Regions from separate parts of the Bartonella acomydis genome, predicted to be linked through region 2. Evidence: predicted binding sites of a transcription regulator. Region 2 holds the regulator's gene; the other holds the start of a gene.
What was found. Region 2 encodes LexA, which represses DNA repair genes until DNA is damaged. Its sites were predicted from a motif close to TGTTCNNNNTGTGTTCNG; they were not measured.

Region 1 (7,178 bases), on a different contig from region 2:
ATTTGTGCTGGTCGTGAAAAATTGATATCCATATGACGGACAACAAAAAACAACTTTTCCCCCTCAACACCTGAAGCTAACATTTTGTTATTAAAACCTGTATCGCGTAAAAACTCTGAACGTCCACGTTCAAAGAACTCTAGATAACGTGCGTGATACACCACACCAGAGAAATCTGTATCCGCAACATAAACGCGTACCTGAAAATCATGAAAACCATTTGTATGGTTGCATTTAAAAGATTTTGTTCCAGTCATCTGCCCCATCCATAAAATAAAATTGTCTAAAATCATGCGTTATTGCGTTATGTGAGCAGTTGACTGCGCCTTTGTGGTAAAAAAGTGAAAGTGGGAACATAAAATCCTCATTGCTCCAAATTTTTTCTGTAAATATTGCGCACAGACATTTCCCCATTACAAATATAAATCTCTTTCCATTATAGATATCAAACTATTTTACGGTTTGTGCTTAGGAAGATATCTTAATCCTCTTGCTCATCCCATAAAGTGGGCTGAAGTGTAGGATTGTCCTTTGTGTCGAGCAATTGTGCGCGCTTTTGTGATGAAATCTGGACAGGAGGAGCAGAAAGCCCTAGATGACTCCAAGCTTTTTCTGTTAGCATACGCCCACGAGCGGTGCGTTGTATAAAGCCTTTTTGGAGAAGATAGGGTTCAACAATATCTTCAAGAGCATCACGCGGTTCTGAGAGAGCAGCAGCAATGGTTTCAATACCCACTGGCCCTCCTAAAAAAGTTTCAGCAATCAGTAGCAAATAGCGACGATCAAGTGGATCGAGTCCAAGATGATCCACTTCAAGGCGCAAAAGTGCTTCATCGGCAACTTTACGGTCAATTTTTTCTGCCCGTCGCACCAATGCGAAATCGCAAACCCGCCGTAAAAGCCGTCCGGCAATTCGTGGCGTACCGCGTGCTCGTCGTGCGATTTCATGGGCACCATCTTCACTAATCTGGACAGCAAAAAGCCGTGCATTGCGTTGAACGATATATTCCAATTCTTCTATAGTATAAAAATTGAGACGAATTGGAATGCCAAAACGGTCTCGCAATGGTGTGGTTAAAAGTCCCAAACGGGTGGTTGCCGCCACCAAGGTAAATTTCGCAAGATCAATTTTCACCGAGCGCGCAGCAGGTCCCTCCCCAATGATCAGGTCTAGTTGATAATCCTCCATGGCTGGATAAAGGATTTCTTCAATAGCCGGATTTAAACGGTGAATTTCATCAATAAACAGCACGTCGCGTTCTTCTAGATTGGTCAAGAGAGCAGCTAAATCTCCTGCTTTGGCAATGACCGGTCCTGAGGTTGAGCGAAAATTAACTCCCAATTCTTTAGCCATAATTTGTGAGAGTGTTGTTTTTCCAAGGCCTGGTGGTCCAACAAACAACACATGATCGAGAGCTTCTTGGCGTGCTTTTGCAGCTTCAATAAATATTTTTAAATTGGCCCGCGCTGCTTCTTGTCCAATAAAATCATCGAGAACTTGCGGCCTCAAAGAACGATCTGGATCGTTAGGCAGGGGAGCAGCATCCAAAAGGCGTTGATCTTCATCTTTGTGCATTGTAACCTTTTATTCAAGTAGGAGGAGAAAGCAATTTAAGACTATGGCGAATAAGCAGTGCGGCAGAAAGCGTTTCGCCTTCAAGAGCGTTCATCGCTAAAGCAAGAGCCTGCGCTGCTTTCTCTCGTTCAAAACCGAGCTTGAGCAAAGCAGAAAGTGCTTCATTTGTAGGTTGATTTGTCACCTCCAAATGAGGAACAGCAGAACTACGAAGCGCGTTTTCGTTAAAAGGAAGCGTTTTGCTTTTTAGTTCGCGGACAATTCTTTCACTGACTTTTTTACCAACGCCTGGAGCACGACTGATCATTGCAACATCGTTGAGAGCAATTACTTGTGCCAATTCATCTGACGAAAAAGTGCCCAAAATTGCCAAGGCCACCTTAGCCCCCACACCAGGAACATTTTGCAGCATGCAAAACCATTCTTGTTCAACTCTTGTTGCAAAACCAAAAAGGCGAATGGCTTCTTCACGCACATGAGTTTCAATAAAAAGACTTAACGCCTCTCCAACAGCTGGTAAAGAAGAACGTAGCCGATTTGACACAAAAACAACATAACTCACCCCATGAACATCAACAAGAATATGATCATCAAAGATATGTTCAAGAGTCCCTTTCAATTTTCCAATCATGCTGTAATTCCAATCATATCACAACCTTTATAGGATAAGATTTATTGACACCCTTACAGCACACAGGCAAACAAAGAGCAAACACCTCCGCCCCACCACTGTTATCAAATTCAGCACGTAGCAGCAAAATCTTTATTATCATACCATAAACAGCAAAGCTGTATTGAAAAAAACTCTGTAATTTGTCGTTCATGCCATAACCTTTAAACGATGAGAGAAACTAGTACGGTGCATGCTGTGGCATAGAGCAAGCGCAAGCGCATCAGCTGCATCACTGCTATCAAATTCAGCCCGTGGCAGCAAAACCTTTACCATCATATGAATTTGTTCTTTATCGCCATGTCCAACACCAATAACAGATTTTTTGACTTTATTTGGAGCATATTCAAAAACGGGAAGATTTCCTTGTGCAGGAACCAGTAGAGCAATAGCACGCGCTTGTCCAAGTTTTAGCGTTGCTGTAGCATCTTTATTAACAAACACATGTTCCACGGCGGCTTCATGGGGCATAAATTGATGGACAATCTCTGAAAGTCCTCTGTAGAGCTGGCATAACCGAGAAGCAAGATCACAGCGTACATCAGAAGAAAGCGTTCCCGCTGCCACAAATTGAAAGCGATTACCGGAGAGATCGATAACACCCCACCCTGTACGCCGTAATCCGGGATCAATACCTATAATACGAATCGTCTCTGCCATAATTTTTAGTTTATACAGTTTTTCTGCGCTTTAAAAGATATGAGAAGGCTAAGAAAACAAAGCAAACACACCGCAAAATGCAGCAAAATGGCTGAAATGCGTCTTAAGAAATGCGCACATAACAAAGGAACAAGCAATGTGCTGGCAAATTTTCCCAGTAAATTTTCTAAGAATGCCTAAATGCTGTTTTCAGCAATTCGATTTGTTTGCCTACTGGATTATCTTCTTCCAAAACATCAGCAGAACCATTTTCCTTGCCAATACGCATATATTGCATACGTGCCTCCAAACGCAATGAGCGCGCAACAAAGTAGCGGAAAAGTTCTGGTAACTCTTGCCAATGGGCATTTTCCGATTGCAAGGTTGGTGTATGAAGCGAGACTTTAGCGAGTTCTTTTTGTATTTGTTCTAGTGTCATTTCTCCTTCGCGCTCGGCACGAAGTAAGAGGAGTTGAGAAGCAATTTGCATCAACCTTGTGCTTAAATACATAGCTTCCTTGGCATAGATTGCAGAAATTTCTGTTGAAAAAGAACGCGCTGCAAATTTCCCTTCTGTATCAATATAAGTCGCAGTTTCTTCAATCAACGCCATTGTTTCTTCATAAAGGCGGTTAAAAGCATTTTCGAAAGCATCATGTTCGATCATGATAATGGGTTCATCATAAGGACGTTTATATACGCTCACGCTTTTATACTCCAAATATCAACACAAAAATTACAACACTCAACGAAATGATAATTAAAAAGTTTCTTTATCTCAAAAAGTTTCTTTTAATCTAGCTTGTGTAGAATGCTTTTTTAAATTGAGTACCTCTTTTAAAACTCTCATGCAACGCGCTTTTTATACTAAGGTTAACGTCTCAAAATCCTAAATGTTACGAACAAAAAGATCTACTTGAGGAAAACCGTTGCACAGATCGACGCTTTTCCCAATAATAGGCGATAGCAAATTGCAGAGCAATACCACTTATGATCAAGAGACTATCGGAAAAAAACGTTGCTGTCATCACTGTTTTTAAAATTTGTCCCAACATAGCGAAAACAGTGCCTGTCATAAAAACGGGGAGACTATGTTTGCCTAAAATTGCTAAAGGATTTTTCTTGGAGACATAAAACCAATTATGCAAGCGTGGCAAACAAAGGATCACGGTTGCCATTGCAAGAATATGGAACAAGCGCGGCAAACTTAAAAAGCTTTTATTAAAATTAAGCAAAGGAGAAGACCAGCCAAGCCAGCCCAAAACTCCCCACCAATTCAAACGCACCCATAACAAGGACAGCACAAGATAGAAAACTGCCACCACAACGACAAAAGGCTGAAAAGCGATGCTTTTTCCTTGTTTGAGAGATACAGTGCTGGTGAATCCTATGACAAATAACAATTGCCAAGACAAAGGATTTAGAAACCACTGTCCCTGTATGGGGTAAGAAGGGGGCGCAATTTCATAAAATCCGCAAACCAAATAGAGCATAAACGAGCCCAAAAGCAGCAGCCCTTTATGTTTAGCGCTGCAATAAAGAACAAAAGGAGCAAACAGCATCAAGACCATATAAAGTGGCAAAATATTATTATAACCCAATTGATGCCCCAAGCTTAAGCTATGCAAAAATGCCGTGAGTGGTTGGCTAACAAACAGCCCTATGTTGTTCATCGATAACAATTTTTCTTCCCGCCATAATAAAAAGGCAGCAAAAAAAAGGCTTAAAGTGACAAAGGTGGTAAAAAGATAGGCGCCATAAAGCTGCAAAGCTCTGTAGCAAAGTTTACGCACAATGAAAGAAAACGATTTGTATTGTAAACGCGCATGGAAACTGAGTCCAAGAGAGACGCCTGAAAGCAAAACAAACACCTCCGCTGAATCTGAAAAACCGAAATTTCTATGGGTGATAGATTCATAGAGGGTTCCGGGAATATGATTGATGAAAATCGTCAATAAAGCGAAAGAACGAAAAACATCAATACGTGTATCACGATCCACAAGATGGGTATTATGGTTTAAAACGCTTTGGTAACCCATCAATGAACCCTTAAAAATCACAAAAACAATCGTTTATTTTAGCAAAGAACCTTTATAAAATGAAGCTTTAATTATAAGAGTCAAATTTCTTTATTGAAGAGTTGAGGATTTTTGTATGACAAAACAAGAGAATAAATTGGTTGTTTCCCCTTCTTTTCCTCAATTGGTTTTGACATTAGACGTTCGGCGCACCATCATGCCTGCTTTTTTACAGCCAATTTTACAAACAAAGTCTTTTGCATGCGTGATTGTTTATGACTCTAAAACGGGTGATGAAGCTTTTTTACAAAAACAAGCGCAAACTTACGTACAAGATATTCAAAACCATGGCGCAGCTCTGCTCATTGCTGGTGACAGCCGCATTGCAGGGCGTATCAAGGCTGATGGTTTGCATATAGAGAATGATCTTAATGCTCTTGTTCAAGAGCATCCTCAAAAAAAGGAACAAAAGATCATCGGCTTTGGCAATATCCGTAATCGCCATAATGCCATGGTTGCAGGAGAAGCCGGTGTTGACTATTTATTCTTTGGCAAACTCGGCGCTGATAAAAAGCCGCATCCGCATCCACGCAATTTGCAACTGGCAGAATGGTGGGCAGAGATCATGGAAATCCCCGCCATTATCCAAGCAGGCAGCGACTTTGCAAACTTTGATGAAGTGCTAAAGACGGCCTGTGAATTTATCGCCGTGGAAGAAGTCGTCTTTGGAAACAACAATCCCTTGCCGCTTCTTAAAATGATGCAAGAAAAATGTAAAAACACACCCTTGTAATATGGGGGGAAAACATCAAAACAACATACACGCAGAACACACAATCCCTCACCTAACTTGTACTAAGCCAACAAGAATACATGCAACAAACAGGCAAGAGACGATTTTGTGAAAAATTATAAACAGACCGAAGACACAAGATATCCAAACCTATAATGGTGTCATTCCAGCATCATGAGAGGCTTTTTCCTTCACCATAATTTCACATCTGCATACAAAGAAGAGAACAAGCCGTTTTTCTATCTTACGTTAAGAATGGTTTTAGACGTCCCATAAAAATTTGAGAGGCAGAAAGCTTTCTTCATTTTTATTGCCAATCCTCTCAAATTACTTTATGAATGAAAGGGTGTTTTGGTCGCATACGCACCGACCAATAGGGCTCTAAAACCCAAAACCTAAACATGAATTTACCCTGCTTTGCAGGTATCCCGGAATTCCGGGAGATTTTGCTATGTCCAAGCGCTTACCAGCACTAAAAGCAAAATGCTGATTTAGGTTCAGTTTTAGACTCCCGGAATACCAATGCGAGGGCGCTCGCAATCAGCGGGAGGGGGAAATGCAAGGTAAAAATCCTCATAACGACATTTTCATTGGTAAAAAAATTCGCTTGAGACGAAACATGCTGAAAATGACTCAAAAAGCCTTAGGTCAACATTTAGGCGTAAGCTTTCAACAAATTCAAAAATATGAAAAAGGCTTAAATCGTGTGAGTGCCGGACACCTGCAGGAAATTGCTGATATTCTTAATGTCCCCATAGCCTTTTTCTATGCCAATACCTCCACAAAACAATATACGCCCCACTCTCATGATGACATCATCTCCAGCAGAGAGGAATATCTGCTACTCAAAAGATTTAGAGTCCTCACGACAGTAAGACGCAGAGCAATTTTACAATTGCTCTGTGATCCTAATGAAAGCTTTTAAACATCATGCATGCCCCACAGACTTTATTCACCCTAAAGGCTCTGTGCATCTGCATGCATGACTCAATTAAAGCAGCTCCCTTTACGAGTATGTTTTAATGACATTAAAAATGCTCCAATTCCCCTAAAACAAGGCTGTGTTCATTTTTATTGCCAATCTTCTCAAATTACTTTATGAATAAAAGTGTGTTTTGGTCGCATACGCACCGACCAATAGGGAAAACAAGCCCGAAACCTCGATACATAAAAATTACCCCACTTATGTGGGCATCCCGGGATTCCGGGAGATTTTGCTATGTCCAAGTGCTTACCAGCACTAAAAGCAAAATGCTGATTCGAGGTCAGTACTTGTTACTCCCGGAATACCAATGCGAGGGCGCTCGCAACCGGCGGGAGGGGGAAATGCAAGGTAAAAATCCTTATAACAACATTTTCATTGGTAAAAAAATTCGCTTGAGACGAAACATGCTGAAAATGTCTCAAAAAACATTAGGTCAACATTTAGGGGTCAGCTTTCAACAAATTCAAAAATATGAAAAAGGCTTAAATCGTGTGAGT
Region 2 (7,178 bases):
TCCAGCAAAAACTGTTTTTTCGAGAAGAATCTTTTTATCTTCTAAAATCTGAAGAACACCTATCGGTTGTCCTAAAATGATGGGAGCTTTTAATGGGCCATGATATTTAATTTTCGCTTTAATATTTATTTTTTTTTCATTCGAAAGCATAAGATTTATAGGCTCTTTAACAATAACAGCAACAGAATTTTGCTTTCCACCATAAACAGAAGCATAGCCAATAGTTTGTCCTTGTGTGAAGATCGTTTTAAGAACAAAAGCTCTCATTCCCCATTGAAGGATGCGTTCTATTTCTGTTGTATGTCCTTTACCATTTTGCAAACCATTTATTGCTAAAAAAAGACGCCGATGATTTTGATAAACAGAAACAACCATTGAAAAACCTTCATCTTTACTATAGCCAAAAGCAAATCCTTCTACACCAATTTCTTTAAAAATAAGAGGATTTTTGTTCCGTTGAAAAATATGATTCCAAGTAAAATGAGGCTCGCTGTAAAGCGTATAATAATCGGGATATTCATGAACAATATGACGCGCTAATATGATCATATCGCGCAATGTTATAAATTGTCCTTCTTCAGGAAGCCCCGTTGCATTAACAAAATGACTATGTGATAATCCGAGTATTTTGGCTCTCTGATTCATCAGTTTTGCGAAATTAGCCTCACTTCCCGCTATGCCTTCAGCAAGGATAATAGCTGCATCATTCCCATTAACAATAATTAAACCACGCAAAAGATCAGAAATACTAATTTCTGTCTTTACTTTAGCAAACATAGTCGTTGTACCAGAAGGAGCTCCACCTTTGCGCCAAGCATTTTCACTAACCTTGAATTTTTGTGTACTGCTTAACACACCTTCTTTTAATTGATGAAATATGACTTCAGCGGTCATCAATTTTGTTAACGAAGCCGGGAAAAAAGGAATATCACTTTGTTTTTCAAAAAGTATTGTATCTGTGTTATTATCAAGTAACAGCAATTGCGATGCAGAATTTTGAAAGTTCTGCGCTCTCCCCCACTCGTCTAATATCAACATCCAAACTAAGGTGAATACAACCCTTAAGACCGTGTGCATAACCGCTCCTCCCATATTTGAAGAAACAGCATAAAGAATCTTCTTATACAAGAAAAGACTTGTTTTTTTCCGACTAAGAATCACATCGTGAAATTAAAATAGGTTTCTATTTTGCTTCAGTATTATCACAAAAACCAATACACTTTCTTGTTCATTTTTCATATTTTAATATTAAGTAGAGCATTACCTTATTTCAGAATAAGAAATAATTTCATTTTTTTGTTTGTAATGAAGAGCTTATTATAATGACAAATCCTGATCATCTATAATCTTAACTTATAGATGATCAGAAACAAATATTACTTTTTTAAATAACTGTAATCAGTTAACTGTTATTTTTTTAGTTAACTTATTAATTAAAGCAACTTGCTCAAATACCGTCGGCTTATTAAGCAAAACTGGACCGTTTTCTGGCAATGTTACTGAAAGATTTTTATAAGACCGTTTTTGTGCAATAACGGCCTCTCCTGACTGTTCCTGACTATTTGTAACAAATTTCTTTAGTACGATATCTTCTTTTTCTTTCGAAATATCTGCCAAGGTGAGTGAGGATGACGTGTTATTCCCTGACGTGTAAGAAGCCATTAAATAGGCAGCATCATAATAACCAACAGGTGCTTCAGAAATATATTCCACTTTAACATTTGCTACACCTGCATTTGCATAACCAAGTATTTCCGCAGCTTGTTTTGATAAATCAATGATTCTATCTTTCATAAAAGGACCACGATCATTTACTCTAACAATGAGTGAAGAACCATTTTTTAGATTCGTAACACGAGCATAACTTGGTAAAGGCATTGTGGGGTGTGCAGCGGTCAAAAGATTCATATCATAAACCTCACCGTTTGCGGTTAAACGTCCATGAAAATCTGAACCATACCATGATGCTTCTCCAATACGTTGATAGGTTGGATCATTTCGGGGATAATACCACTTCCCTTTTATTTGGTAAGGTTTACCGACAATAGCTCGTCCCTTTTTTTTCTTTTCTCTTAATTGATTTTGCTCACTTGGATTTTTTTTAGGAAGAACAGCAGTTTGCGCGTCATCAATCGCTTTCTTGTTATAAAAACTTTTTATGATAAAGTGTGCGGTTTGGCTTGCGCAGCAAGACACCAATAACTGGGATACAACGACTACAGAAAGAAATTGAAATGTTGAATTAAAAATAGAAGTAAATTTCTTTTTGCTATTTAAAAGCATTTGCCAGCCCGCTTATTTTTAATTGAGTATTTACTGCAAAAAATCACATCGCACCTTCTGTATACGATAAGGAAATTCACATTTTTAGATGATTCCCCTCACGTATACATAATAGCCTTAAAATTAACCATTTATCAAGAAATTAATATATCGTTAATATTTTTACATTTCCACAAAAATATATCTCTGTCATGGAAAGGGTAAATAAATTAAAAAAATAAAGAAATCAATATTTTATAAATAAAGGATATTTTCTATAATGATTGGCCAGTTATTTTGATTATGAGAAAACAATCATAACCCCATGAGGTCACTTTAATCGAAAATGCTAATAGAAAACGCTTAGCATAAAATCAATAAAAAACTTAAAAAGGTTCGGAGCGTACAGAAAAGTAAATTTAAAGAACCAAAGCAACAAAAATTCCTAAAACTTTTGTAGAAATTCATTGATCTTATTTAGAGTTGGTGAGCGCGCAGGGATTCGAACCCTGGACCTACTGATTAAAAGTCAGTTGCTCTACCAACTGAGCTACGCGCTCCCACAAAAGCTATTCTGCTCTGTAGAAAGTGAGAGGAACATACGGTTGACTTTTCATTTGGTCAACACCTTTTGCAAAAAATATTATTATTCGGTTTAGTTATCAATACTTTTCTGGCCTTTCTCCTTTCTCGATCACTGTGGATACAATCTTTTTTTCTCCATTTTAAGTTCGAATAAAAAGAAAAATTTAGACATAAAATACATTATAACTTTTAAAATACGAAAACATGCATATTATAAAAACGGTAAATATGGTTAATCACAACACCGAAGAAAACAGCGATATGCTCCATTGTTGAGTTTAATACATAGGGCAAAAGAAAAAATATATTAGCTGAAAGATAGGCAGCACATCTTACTAAAAATATATATGAGTGCAACTTTTCTAATGGACAATAAGTGCATATTGGAAAATCTCATTATTATAAGGAAAACAAAGCAAAGATAAATCGGAAAAGTTTAATACAAATTGAAAATATCACTCCTGACAATAAAATTGTCACTCAATATTTTTTTAAATAATTATCGTGGAATAATATGCAATACGCTAGCTTTTCTGACCAAATAAGCAAAATATCGTTTACTTGAGCTCTGTATGGTAAAATTATGAAATAGCTAATTTTTTTCAAGAATCTTTCTTTCAATAGGTGACATAATTTATTTTAGGTTAATACGTCTTATGAAAGAGAGAAAAAATATGTTTTTAAATTTTATTTCTCACGTGTGTTAATATTTGTATATGCAATACAATATAGTAAAAATATTTTTAATATAGATAAAATAAAATTTATAAAATAAATAAGAAATAAATATTTTTATTTTATCTTATAAAATTACAGCATAATTATAAGCACATATATTTTCTTTTCTTCATTTTTTGTTCTTTTGATGGGAATATTGAATGCTAACATGTAAACAATATGAACTACTGTTGTTTATTCATAATCATATGAAAGCAACTGGTATTCCTCCTTCCTTTGATGAAATGAAAATAGCATTAGAGCTTTCTTCAAAATCTGGCATTCATAAGCTCATGATAGCCCTAGAACAACGGGGCTTTATACGTCGTTTGCCAAATCGTGCCCGTGCAGTAGAGGTGATTCGACTTCCTGATAAAATAACATTTAATCTTTCTTTAGCGCGTAAAATTTCTCCCAATATGATAGAGAAAAATAAAAGAAAAATATCAAAAAACTTCAATGATCTTGATAATTTTGAGGAAGAAAAAACAAAAAATGTCACTATTCCTATTATGGGGCGTATTGCAGCAAATATGCCCATTTCCACTATATTGCAACAAACAGGCTCCCTCTCCTTACCACCAGATATGATTAATTTAGGCGAGCATTATGCATTAGAAGTTAGAGATGATTCTATGATCGAAGCTGGTATTTTTGATAAGGATATTATTATTGTCAAACGTCAGAGCACAGCAACATCAGGTGAAATTGTTATTGTATTCATTGATGACAAAGAAGTAACTTTAAAACGTTATCGACGCAAAGGCGCTTTCATTGCATTAGAAGCAGCAAACCCTCATTATGAAACGCGGATATATGGATCTGAACGTATACAGATACAGGGTAAACTGATTGGACTCATTCGCAAATATTAAAAATAAAAAAATAGCTTTATGGTAATTTATATTGCATATGTGTCAAAGATAAAGAGCATTTTTATTTTTAATGAATTAAAAACAGCAAATGAAAATTTAATAATTATAAAGTTGCAGGATTATCATGACAGCACCTCGTATTAGTTTCGTTTCTCTGGGATGTCCAAAAGCATTGGTAGATTCTGAACGAATTATTACAAGACTGCGGTCTGAAGGTTATGAAATTTCACGGAAACATCAAGGTGCTGATGTTGTTGTTGTAAATACTTGTGGTTTTCTTGATTCTGCTCGAAATGAATCATTAACCAATATTGATAAAGCACTCAAAGAAAATGGTAAAGTTATTGTGACTGGTTGTCTTGGTGCGGATCCTGATGTTATTCGCCAAAACCATCCTAATATATTAGCTATTACAGGACCACAGGATTACGAAAGTGTTATAGAAGCTGTTCATACAGCAATTCCTCCTATTCATGATCCATTTATCGATTTAGTTCCTCCACAAGGTATTCGTTTAACACCTCGCCATTATGCTTACTTAAAAATTTCTGAAGGTTGTTCTAATCGATGTAGTTTTTGTATTATCCCTACTCTACGTGGTGATCTTATTTCACGCCCTGTCGATGATGTTCTTCGCGAAGCTGAAAAGCTTGTAAAAGCTGGTGTAAAAGAGCTCCTAGTTATCTCACAAGACACCAGTGCTTATGGTATTGATCTTAAATATCTTGAAAGTCCTTGGAAAGACCGCAGTGTAAAAGCAAAATTTTTTGATCTTTGCCGTGAACTTGGTGATATGGGCATTTGGATACGCATGCATTATGTTTATCCTTATCCTCATGTAGATGAAGTTATTGAGCTTATGGCGGCAAAAAAAATTCTCCCTTACCTGGATATACCTTTTCAACATGCATCACCAACTGTTTTACGCAATATGAAACGTCCTGCTCTTATGGAAAAAACAAATCGTAGAATTGAAAAGTGGAGAGCAATTTGTCCAGATCTCGCTTTACGATCAACATTTATTGTTGGCTTTCCAGGCGAAACAAATGAAGATTTTAATATACTTCTTGAATGGCTAGAAGAAGTAAAAATTGAACGCGCGGGATGTTTTAAATATGAAGGAATCAAAGGTGCTGTCGCCAATGATTTAGGACTAGAAAATATTTCTGAAGAAGTAAAAGAAAGTCGCTGGCATCGCTTTATGGCAAAACAACAACAAATTTCTACACAGCTTTTAAAGAAGAAAATCGGAAAAAGACTCCAAGTTTTGATCGATGAAAGTCAAGGAAAAATTGCTAAAGGCCGTAGCCAATATGATGCTCCAGAAATAGATGGTGTTGTACACATATCATCACGACGACCACTTCGTGTTGGTGAATTTGTTACAGTCAAAATTGAAAAATCAGATGCTTATGACCTTTATGGGATTGCTGTTTAAAGATAAAATTTAAGATTTCACTATGCTCCATAATTCAGCTTTATAATAAGTTTGCAAAATCAAAACTTTTTTTATCGAGCAAATGACTTAAGCGGATATTTGCTAAAGCGCGAATCATGGTATCTTTACGTCCTGGCATTCTTTTTTCAATATCTTTTAGCATTTTTTTCATTGCATTGCGTTGTAAACCATCTTGACTACCACAAAGATTGCAAGGAATAATAGGAAACTGCATTGCTTGTGAAAATTTTTCCATATCTTCCTCAGCAGCATAAACGAGAGGACGCAAAACAAAAAGATCTCCTTCGTTATTTATAAGCTTTCCAGGCATAGCTGCTAATCGACCACCATGGAATAAATTCATAAAAAACGTTTCTAAAACATCATCACGATGATGTCCAAGAACTAATGCAGAACATCCCTCTTCACGTGCTATACGATACAAATTACCGCGCCGCAATCGAGAACAAAGTGAACAATAAGTTTGTGTTTCCACTAATTTATCCGTAACAATAGAATAAGTATCCTCATATTCAATGCGATATGGAATTTGATAAGAATTTAAAAAATCTGGAAGAATGTGTTTTGGAAAACCTGGTTGTCCTTGATCAAGATTACAAGCCAAAATTTCAACAGGTAAAAGACCACGCCATTTTAAGTCTAAAAGAAGTGCAAGCAAACCATAAGAATCCTTGCCACCCGATAAAGCAATAAGCCATTTTTTTCCTGAGGAAAGCATAGAAAAATCATCCAATGCTTGCCGCACATGACGTAAAAGCCGTTTACGTAGTTTATGAAATTCTACAGTCGAAGGAGCATCCCGAAAAATCGGATGACAATCATTAATTCCTCTCAGCAAAGAAGCTGTCTTTTTACCATTCTCTTCCATTGTTTGATATTCGACTGAAATATTATCCATAATAGCATAATCCTGCACAATAAGTAGCTTTCTGCAAGAATAACAGAGACAACAACAGACATCATACAGCTTTAAAAGATACTCAGCGCACCTATAAAATAAGATAAATAAAAAAGAAATGGAGCTACACAAGTCATATTGCTACATATAACAATAAACTTGATATAGCACCATTCATAAAGGCTATTTGTTAACTTTAAAAACTATAAAGCGATGCGCCACTTTTGAGCATATACTAAAACAAAAAAGAGCAACATACCTCCATAGAAAATTTAACGGGAATAAAACTCAACAACCAAATTCGGTTCCATTTGCACAGCATAAGGAACATCCGCAAAAGCAGGAACACGGGAAAACGTTGCTTTCATTTGTTTATGATCTG

Region 1: ruvC (crossover junction endodeoxyribonuclease RuvC) is a predicted target of LexA. The motif match lies at 2,957-2,974, and genes of this name have one in related genera.

What each region holds. Positions count from the first base shown of each region.
Region 1 covers NZ_BAABIY010000012.1:29,199-36,376, forward strand. Annotated here, with positions in the region: gene ybgC (tol-pal system-associated acyl-CoA thioesterase) at 1-257, opposite strand, end outside; gene ruvB (Holliday junction branch migration DNA helicase RuvB) at 482-1,576, opposite strand; gene ruvA (Holliday junction branch migration protein RuvA) at 1,590-2,207, opposite strand; gene ABD909_RS02000 (hypothetical protein) at 2,221-2,400, opposite strand; gene ruvC (crossover junction endodeoxyribonuclease RuvC) at 2,397-2,906, opposite strand; gene ABD909_RS02010 (DUF1465 family protein) at 3,073-3,591, opposite strand; gene ABD909_RS02015 (OpgC family protein) at 3,782-4,924, opposite strand; gene ABD909_RS02020 (thiamine phosphate synthase) at 5,040-5,696, shown strand; gene ABD909_RS02025 (helix-turn-helix domain-containing protein) at 6,253-6,621, shown strand; gene ABD909_RS02030 (helix-turn-helix domain-containing protein) at 7,023-7,178, shown strand, end outside.
Region 2 covers NZ_BAABIY010000002.1:41,016-48,193, reverse strand. Annotated here, with positions in the region: gene ABD909_RS00695 (D-alanyl-D-alanine carboxypeptidase family protein) at 1-1,077, opposite strand, end outside; gene ABD909_RS00690 (septal ring lytic transglycosylase RlpA family protein) at 1,399-2,283, opposite strand; tRNA gene ABD909_RS00685 (tRNA-Lys) at 2,747-2,822, opposite strand; gene lexA (transcriptional repressor LexA) at 3,726-4,439, shown strand; gene rimO (30S ribosomal protein S12 methylthiotransferase RimO) at 4,564-5,877, shown strand; gene ttcA (tRNA 2-thiocytidine(32) synthetase TtcA) at 5,918-6,796, opposite strand; gene rpsD (30S ribosomal protein S4) at 7,069-7,178, opposite strand, start outside.